DNA from 4 places in the Paenibacillus sp. PvR133 genome. Region 4 is predicted to be linked to each of the others. Evidence: riboswitches for the same ligand, from Rfam matches in the RefSeq annotation. Region 4 holds a riboswitch; each other region holds the start of a gene.

Region 1 (2,201 bases), 550 kb from region 4:
CGGCTTATCCATTTATATTCGTATTACTTCTTCCAAACCTGGCGCTCAGATTGCTGACCCACATACTCAATGCGTGTCGGATTCACGTCCAGAATGACATAATCGGGATCATCCGGTCCGGAAAACCATTCCTTCAAGGAATCGTTCCACACTTGTTTGCGCAGCCCCTCATCAGCTGTGATCTGGACGGTAGCCTCCACTTCTACGACTTCCTTCGTACCGCCAACTTCATAACCCAGCAGCAGATAAGCATTCGGATTGTCCTTTAGCTCCTCTACTTTATGCGTTTTGCGATCTGTCGCCAGATGAATGTTCATTCCATCGTTAAAAAGGGCCATATAGCGTACTTTCGGTTTGCCACCCTCTACCGTACCTAACGAGCAAAATTTGTTGTTATCCAAAGCCTTCACAATGGCTTGTTCCAGTTGGTTGCGATCCAATGTTTCCGTTTTACCCACAGTACAACAACTCCTTTTCACGAATTAGAATTCTCTACGGCCACGCCATTGGGCACCAGCCCATCTGAACCTACTTGCGTAGCTGTTCTGAAAATAACATGACCGGATCGAATCGAATTGATTCATGCTCATTTTCAGATCAAAGCTCACAGTAAAAGTGTACCCTGTCGTTCGGCAAATGAACCGTCACCTCTCCCTTCATGCTGGACAGACCCGCATTCAAGGCATATAATCGTCGTAGTAAACCCGAATAAATGAACCCATTAAACCATACAATGCCAGGGGTGCTGGAATCGGCCGGCTGAGAGTGTGTCCCAAGACACTGACCCTTACAACCTGATCTGGGTAATGCCAGCGTAGGAATGCTTAAGCAAGATGTGCCTTTTTTACATAGGACCATCCCTTACTTTGGTATATACAAGCGCAAGCGTCCCGGAAACTCGGGGCGCTTTTTTTGTTGAAGATTAAGTTGTTGGAAAGATCGCATCCGGCAGATGTTATTTTTAGAAAATGGGGAACTTAAGCTGTCTGATTGGACGGATAACGGGTAATTAAAGGAGAGAACACAACGATGAAGCGCATGAAAATATTAAGCCTGGGACTGATCAGTCTGTGGCTCATGGCCCTGACCCTGACCGCTTGCGGTGGAAGTCCCCCCACATCCCAAGAAGCGGCTCCCGCTACCGGCACTCAAACGTCTACTCCGGCAAAGGGGCTCAAAGATGTTAAAGTCGTGCTCGACTGGACACCCAATACGAATCATACGGGACTCTATGTCGCTAAGGACAAAGGATTTTACGAAAAAGCGGGTTTGAATGTCCAAATTGTTCAACCTGGTTCAGGCGGAGCTGATCAAATGGTTGCTTCTAATGCTGCACCTTTTGGTATCAGCTACCAAGAAGGCGTCACACAGGCTCGTACGCAAGGCGTGCCGCTTGTATCCATCGCTGCGGTGATTCAGCATAATACCTCAGGCTTCGCAGCCCCGGTAGATCGTGGAATTAAGAGCCCGAAAGATTTTGAAGGTAAAAAATACGGCGGTTGGGGCTCTCCCGTAGAAGAAGCGGTCATGAAATCCATCATGGATTCAGACAAAGGCGACGTGAGCAAAGTGAAGATCATCAACATGGGCAATGCAGACTATTTTACAGCCGTGAAGCGGGATATCGACTTTGCCTGGATTTTCTACGCATGGACCGGAATCGAGGCCCAGCTTCGAGGTGAGCCATTGGATATGCTGTATGTAAAAGATTATTCCAAAAGCCTCGATTACTATACACCTGTAATTGTGAGCAACGAACAGACAATAAAAAATGATCCCGAGCTGGTCAAAGCGTTCATGGACGCTACCGCACAAGGCTATGAATACACTATCGCTCATCCGGAAGAAGCCGCAGACATCTTAAGCAAAGCTGTACCGGAGCTGGATAAAAAACTGGTACTTGCGAGCCAAAAATGGCTAAGCCCGCGTTATCAGGACGATGCCGCGCAATGGGGTGTGCAAAAAGCGGAGGTATGGCAAAACTATTCGGACTGGATGTACGAACGCAAGCTGCTCAGCAAGCCTTTGGAAGTCGATAAAGCCTTCACAAACGGTTTCCTGCCCAAGCGTTGATCATTTGTTAAAACGCTAAATAAGACTGATCTAGAGAAGTGAACAAAGCGCCACTACGCAGTCGGATGGTGCTTCCCATCGCTGCTGTACCCAGATTTCTTTTATAAATATCCAGAGGTTGAAATCTG
Region 2 (2,201 bases), 190 kb from region 4:
AAAAATTCTCCTGATGGTGCGCAAGGCACCAGGCTGCCATGATCGACCCACCACGGGATACAATTCCCGTCATTCTATTCGCCGTCATCGGTATATACCTCAGCAATACACCCGCATGAATTGTAAAATAGTCCACGCCCTGCTCCGCCTGCTCAATCAGCGTATCGCGATACAGCTCCCACGTCAGCGCTTCTGCTTCGCCGTTCACCTTTTCAAGTGCCTGATACAGCGGTACAGTCCCAATCGGTACAGGAGAATTCCGAATGATCCATTCACGTGTTGTATGGATATTACGGCCTGTGGACAGGTCCATAACTGTATCCGAGCCCCAACGCACAGCCCAGGTCATTTTTTCCACTTCCTCCTCGATGGAGGAGGTAACCGCAGAATTACCAATGTTCGCATTGATCTTCACGTGAAAATGACGCCCAATGACCATTGGCTCACTTTCCGGGTGATTGATATTCGAAGGCAAAATGGCTCGTCCAGCCGCCAACTCCTGCCGTACAAACTCAGGCTCCACCCCTTCGCGGATCGCCGCAAATTCCATTTCGGGCGTAATGATCCCTTGCCGCGCATAATGCATTTGCGTCACTACACGTCCTAGCGAAGCACGAAGCGGACGGTTGGTCACGCCGGGAAATTCCACTGTCTCCCGTTTGGAGCCAGGTTTCAGTCCATTATCCTCCGGCTTGACGGCGCGTCCCTCGTAAGCCTCCACATCGCCCCGTTCCAGGGCCCAAGCTCGCCGTAATGGAGGCAGGCCCTGACGGATATCGACCTGATAGGCTTCGTCGGTCATGGGACCGCTCGTATCGTACACACGCAATGGCTCATGATGCTCCGTGCCCTGCGGCGTATGTGTAGGATGAAGAGCAATTTCGCGCTCTGGCACGGCAATGTCCGGCCGTGAGCCTTGAATATATACCTTACGGCTCCCCGGAAAGGGCGTTACCCCTCTGGCTTGCTCCCCGTTTGTCTTCTCTACCTCAACTTCTTTTGTTCCTACCAATCTTACTTCTGTTGATTTCAATTCTGTTCCTTTTGTTCCTTCTACTTCTGTCGGCTTCATTGTCCATTCCTCCCGTTTCGATGAAATGACACACCGATCCGGAACCATTCCCAGGGTGGCGCTGATCTATGCAAAAAAGCCGGTTCCCTAGGGAACCGGCTAATCTAACGAGGCAGCTATCCAGACAGTACGCATGTGGAATAATCCTATTCCAATGCGCCACTGTAGACAGCAGCCGCGTATACATTTCAATGGCCGATTACTTCCCTACGCTGGTATGATCCAGATCAGGTGCAAAGGGTCCGGAATCTTGCACGATTCCATCTCAGCCCGGCATTACAGGCTCCCCCAGTAACTGTGATACTTCTATTCACATGAGGCGGCTATAACAGATATCCCGCCATCCTTACCAGACTACTTTAAATTTATGGCTTTGGCAACCCTTCTAGGTTCCCTTTACTAAGGAGACGCTCCCCATCAAATCACTTTGCTTGCTTCAACTGTGCTCATTCTTGTTACGGAAGCATAAGTCCCATTTCCTTCGCCGCTTCAATCAAAATCGGAGCAAAGTCATGTAGCGTCTCGGGTGCAAGCCGACTGACCGGACCGGATACAGATAAAGCCGCAGTGACCTGTCCCTTCCGGTTTACAATTGGGGCAGCCACAGCAGCAGCCCCTGGCTCCCGTTCTTCATAGCTGGTCGCATAGCCCGTCTCGCGAATGTCCTGCAGCTGGGCTTTATAGACCTCCGGGTCTACTGAGGACGGCCATTCATCCCCGCTTAGCAGGGCTTCCAGCTCTTGCGGCGGCATAAAGGCTGCCAGCACCTTGCTGGAGGCCCCTACAGCCAGCGGCATACGCGCACCTACAGGCGCAACCCTGCGGATCGCCTGATTGCTCTGCACGGCTTGTATGCGAATACGCATGCTGCCGTCCCGTAAGTACAAGCTGACCGTCTCGCCCAGACGATCACGTAGTCCTTCCATTGCAGGCTGTAACAACACCGCCGGCTCGTCGCTTTGGGACAAATGCGTGGATAGCTCCCAAATGCGGAAGCCAAGTCGATATTTTTCCGTTTCGGCATTCCGAACGACAAAGCCCCGATCCTCTAACGTAGTCAGCAGCCGATGAACCGTGCTTTTATGTAGACCAATTTTGGAGGCAATCTCCGTCAGGCCAAGATCCGAAT
Region 3 (2,201 bases), 2.2 Mb from region 4:
GATAAGCAATGGAACTGCCGATGACACCTCCACCTATGACCAAGCATTCAGCGTGTCCTATCGCTCTTGCCTCTATGTGTATCTTTGGCATTTGTTCCGTGTCTCCTCTCCATAAACCATTCTGCTTTCAGCTTGCCTCTACTCTCGTTTTCTCGCTACAGGTCGTGAACTACAAGATCTGCCATTCGCCTATATTCCAGCGCAGCTGCAACGGGCGACTCAGCCTCCCATATACCAGACATCACCGCAATTCCGCATGCTCCAGCCTTATAAAGCTCCGGGATATGGTGCGGTTGTATGCCGCCCAGCGCGATCACCGGAATGTTCGACAGCCTGCAAATATGTTCAAGCTGAGCTAAACCCCGTGGTACAATACCGGGCTTACAATGGGTCTCATATATGTGACCATAAAGTACATAGTCCGCTCCTACCCGCTCGGCAGTCTGCGCCTCCTTCAAGGAATGCACAGATACTCCACAGCGTGTACCCTTTGGAAGTAGGCTTTTCACATCCGCTACAGGTAATCCATTAGCTGGTAGCTGGACGGCTCCAACCAAAGTAAGTAAAGCTACATCCACACGATCATTTACTACAATTTGTTGCAAAGGAACTCCCTGCTCCACCATGCTGCGAGTCAAAGATAGCAATGCAGAGGCACCATTCTGTTTTAAACGTGCGTGTACATAATGAACATACGGACAAATCACAGCAGCCACTTGGGCTGCTTGTGCAAAAGTGCCCTTTTCCATCGAAATTGCGTGTAATTCGATTTTGTCTTCACCTCACATTGGACTAAAGGATCTAAGCTTAGTCAGCCACGTCTACCAGCAGAAATGAAAGGGGATTGTATGTGAATTGTCTACGGAAGCTCGAACAACTTAAAATGAACGAAACGCAAAAAAACCACTTCCCCAAGGAAGTGGTTTAACGAACGTCCAATAATCGAACGGACCATGATATCCGTATACGTGTATCGTCCCACGCACAAACAAAAATAAGATGGTGTTGCCTTGTTTGTACGGTGCTCACTTCCCTACGCTGGCATAACCCAGATCAGGTGCAAAGGGTCCGAAATCCATTTATTCCGTCTCAGCCGCATGGGCGGCTCCCCTAGTGTGACTATTTTATTGTATAAGCTAAAGATAGCTTAGCATATTTTCCTAATTCTGCAAACCCCACTTCGTGTGAAATATGCAGAATTGGATTTAGTTGATGTTAGTTAACTTTACTTGACCACTCTTCCACATTCCACGTTTTGGTTACCCAATCCTCGTAAAAGTCCGGTTCGTGAGATACAAGCAATACGGTCCCTTTGTATTCCTTCAAGGCACGTTTCAGCTCATCCTTAGCTTTAACATCCAAGTGGTTGGTAGGCTCATCGAACAGTACCCAGTTGCTTTCACGCATTAACAGTTTGCAAAGACGGACTTTAGCCTGTTCTCCACCACTGAGCGCAGATAGCGGACGCGTGATATGCTCATTCTTTAAACCGCAACGCGCCAAATGCGCTCGTACTTCATGCTGGTTCAAATGTGGGAATTCATTCCACACATCGTCAATCGGTGTAATTTTCTCCGCCTTTACTTCCTGCTCAAAATAAGCGGGCTGCAAAAAATCACCTTGATAGGTTTTTCCACTGATTGGCGGTATTTTTCCCAATATGGTTTTGAGCAATGTCGATTTACCGACACCGTTGTAGCCAACAATAGCAATCTTTTCGCCACGTTCAATCGTCATGGACATTTTAGGCAAAAGGGCATGCGTATAACCAATCTCAAAATCAATACCCTCAAATACCGTCTTTCCGCTTGCACGTGCTTCTTTGAATTGAAAGGTTGGCTTCGCAGCTTCTTCAGGCTTATCTATACGTTCGATCCGATCAAGTTGCTTTTCACGGCTCTTTGCTCGGCCTGATGTAGAGGCACGCGCTTTATTACGCTGAATAAAATCTTCCTGTTTCTTAATAAAGTCCTGTTGCTTCTCATAAGCATCAATATGCTGAGCTTTGTTCAGATCCGCCATTTCAAGAAACTTTTCATAGTTAGCTGAATAACGGGTCATCTTGGCAAATTCAAGATGGTAAATAACATTAACGACCTGGTTCATAAACTCAGTATCATGTGAAATAAGAATAAAAGCATAGGGATAATCCTTCAAATAGCGCGTAAGCCATTCAATATGCTCTACATCCAAATAGTTGG
Region 4 (2,201 bases):
TCTGCTCACGAGGAACCTGATTATTTTCCAACACAAAAGCCAGTTCCTCGTCTGCATATGACATACAAAACTGCGTATCAGGATCTTGAAATACAATACCTGAGACACTTGGGATTACAGCAGCATCGCATTTCATAGGCACTTCTATCGTGCGTGGAATCAGACCGCTTAACACTTGGAGCAGCGTTGATTTACCGCATCCACTCGGTCCCAGCAACAGCAGCTTTTCCCCCTTGCGGACAGACAAAGACATATTGTGAAAAAGCAGCTCCTGCTCACCGGGGAATTTCAACCGAAGACGGGTGATCGAAGCCACCACATCTTCGGTTGCCTGGCTCATCAATCCAGCCCCTTATAATCTTGTTCCGTTGCGGGTCTCAAACTTCGCGTGACTCCGGTTACCTCCAATGCCCTAGCCAGATAGAACGCGAATACCCCGGCAATCACAATGCTGCCAATCATGCGAAAACCAATAAACAAAACATAGTTCCAGGTCGAAAGCTGATCAATATACCCGTAGCTGAAGTCTAAAATGAGAGAAGCGACAGCCGCCCCGGCCGCAGCTAGCGAAGCAACCCACAGGTTTGCGTTCCGATACAGAAAAGCCGCAAAAAACAGCTCCGCTCCCAAGCCTTGCAGCAGGCCATAGTACAAGGTGGACATCCCCCATTCGCTTCCCAAAAAAGCACTGACCGTTGCCGCTGCCACCTCTGCCAAAATTGCAACACCCGGCTTGCGAATGATGAGATAAGCAAACGTGCCTGCCATAAACCACATGCCATACATCAGTTGCTCGGCGTGTAGACCGAATGGTTTCATCAAATCATAGGCAGGTCCCCATATTTTGTAGACTAACCCGAACACAACAGCGATCACAATCGTGACCAAAATATCAGTCAGCTTCAACCCTTTGGACGCTCTTACAGCAGTATTCATTATTGCATGCTCCCCTTATCCTTATAATTGGCCTCTTGGCCATAAAAAAAAAGCTTGTCTGGAGCTGAATCTCCAGGCAAGCTTTATGCGCAGTAAAAGGTGAAGCACCATACAAAACATCATTCGTCGATATGCCTTATATAACCAGTAGTCTAAGCTACTACACTGATACCAAGCCAAAGTCAGGGTCAAGGTAAAATGCTAGGACATACATTGTATCTATCGACAACCGCGAAACAAGCGGCATTCCTGTATAGTGTTCTTGGTTTCTCTACGCTGGCATTACCCAGATCAGATTTCACGGTCAGTGGCAAGGGCCACCCTCTCAGCCTGACTTTCTCAAGCTCCCGACAATGCTTTTTTAATTCACTATAATATATACCACATCTATGGCTTTGACAATCCTATAATCCGAAGAAACGTTTGGCTGTCTCCGTCGTGGCGATTTCGATCTCCATCATGCTTCGGCCTGTACATTCGGCTATCGTAGCAGCAATGTGAGCGAGATACATCGACTCATTACGCCCTTCTTTGGGCTTCACGGGCAAATTACGCGGGGTCAAAAATGGAGCATCCGTTTCAATCATCAGACGGTCCAAGGGAATATCTCTGACCAGTTCACGCAGATGTTTGCCACGCCGTTCGTCGCAAATCCAGCCGGTGATCCCGATATACAGTCCCATCTCTACATACGTATGCAATTCTTGTTCCGTGCCTGTAAAACAATGCACCACTGCTTTATCGACAAGCCCTTGATACTCCCGCAGCATAGCGGCAAAATCCTCATGTGCATCTCGTTCATGCAAAAATAACGGCATATTCAGCTCACCCGCCAGTTGGATTTGCTCCCCAAACCATCGGCGCTGCACATCACGCGGCGAAAAATCTCGGTTATAGTCCAATCCGCATTCCCCTATGGATACGACCTGCGGCTGACTCGCCAGCTGACGGAGCTGCTGAACCGTCTCTGCGCTGCAGTCTTTGGCATCATGGGGATGCACGCCAGCTGTCGCATACAGCTTGCCCGGATAACGTGCTGCATACTGAGAAGCCTCCCGACTGCTGCGGACACTGGTCCCGGTAATAATCAGGGGTGAAATCCCTACAGCTGCGGCTCTCTCTACCACCTGTTCCCGATCCGCATGAAACGAACGGTGCATCAAGTTCACGCCAATATCAATTAACGGTGTACCCCTTTCCATCTCATTCCCTCCTTCGCAAACTACAATCTCGGATCAATCGGCTCCGATTCCAGAGATAGCGCG

Evidence for each region. A riboswitch is a leader RNA that binds a small molecule or an ion and turns the genes downstream of it on or off. The one in region 4 is predicted to bind thiamine pyrophosphate.
Region 1: linked by a shared signal. The riboswitch ahead of JOE49_RS07945 (ABC transporter substrate-binding protein) and the one ahead of JOE49_RS10395 (ECF transporter S component) in region 4 are both predicted to bind thiamine pyrophosphate.
Region 2: linked by a shared signal. The riboswitch ahead of thiC (phosphomethylpyrimidine synthase ThiC) and the one ahead of JOE49_RS10395 (ECF transporter S component) in region 4 are both predicted to bind thiamine pyrophosphate.
Region 3: linked by a shared signal. The riboswitch ahead of JOE49_RS19520 (thiamine phosphate synthase) and the one ahead of JOE49_RS10395 (ECF transporter S component) in region 4 are both predicted to bind thiamine pyrophosphate.

The regions. Positions count from the first base shown of each region.
Region 1 covers NZ_JAFIBS010000001.1:1,781,106-1,783,306, reverse strand. The annotation lists gene JOE49_RS07950 (pyridoxamine 5'-phosphate oxidase family protein) at 24-458, opposite strand; TPP riboswitch at 729-838, shown strand; gene JOE49_RS07945 (ABC transporter substrate-binding protein) at 1,030-2,073, shown strand.
Region 2 covers NZ_JAFIBS010000001.1:2,134,036-2,136,236, reverse strand. The annotation lists gene thiC (phosphomethylpyrimidine synthase ThiC) at 1-1,072, opposite strand, end outside; TPP riboswitch at 1,260-1,372, opposite strand; gene JOE49_RS09505 (IclR family transcriptional regulator) at 1,528-2,201, opposite strand, start outside.
Region 3 covers NZ_JAFIBS010000001.1:4,492,069-4,494,269, forward strand. The annotation lists gene thiO (glycine oxidase ThiO) at 1-91, opposite strand, end outside; gene JOE49_RS19520 (thiamine phosphate synthase) at 156-749, opposite strand; TPP riboswitch at 1,014-1,122, opposite strand; gene JOE49_RS19525 (ABC-F family ATP-binding cassette domain-containing protein) at 1,216-2,201, opposite strand, start outside.
Region 4 covers NZ_JAFIBS010000001.1:2,326,367-2,328,567, reverse strand. The annotation lists gene JOE49_RS10400 (ABC transporter ATP-binding protein) at 1-340, opposite strand, end outside; gene JOE49_RS10395 (ECF transporter S component) at 340-936, opposite strand; TPP riboswitch at 1,187-1,296, opposite strand; gene JOE49_RS10390 (TatD family hydrolase) at 1,341-2,138, opposite strand; gene JOE49_RS10385 (polynucleotide kinase-phosphatase) at 2,159-2,201, opposite strand, start outside.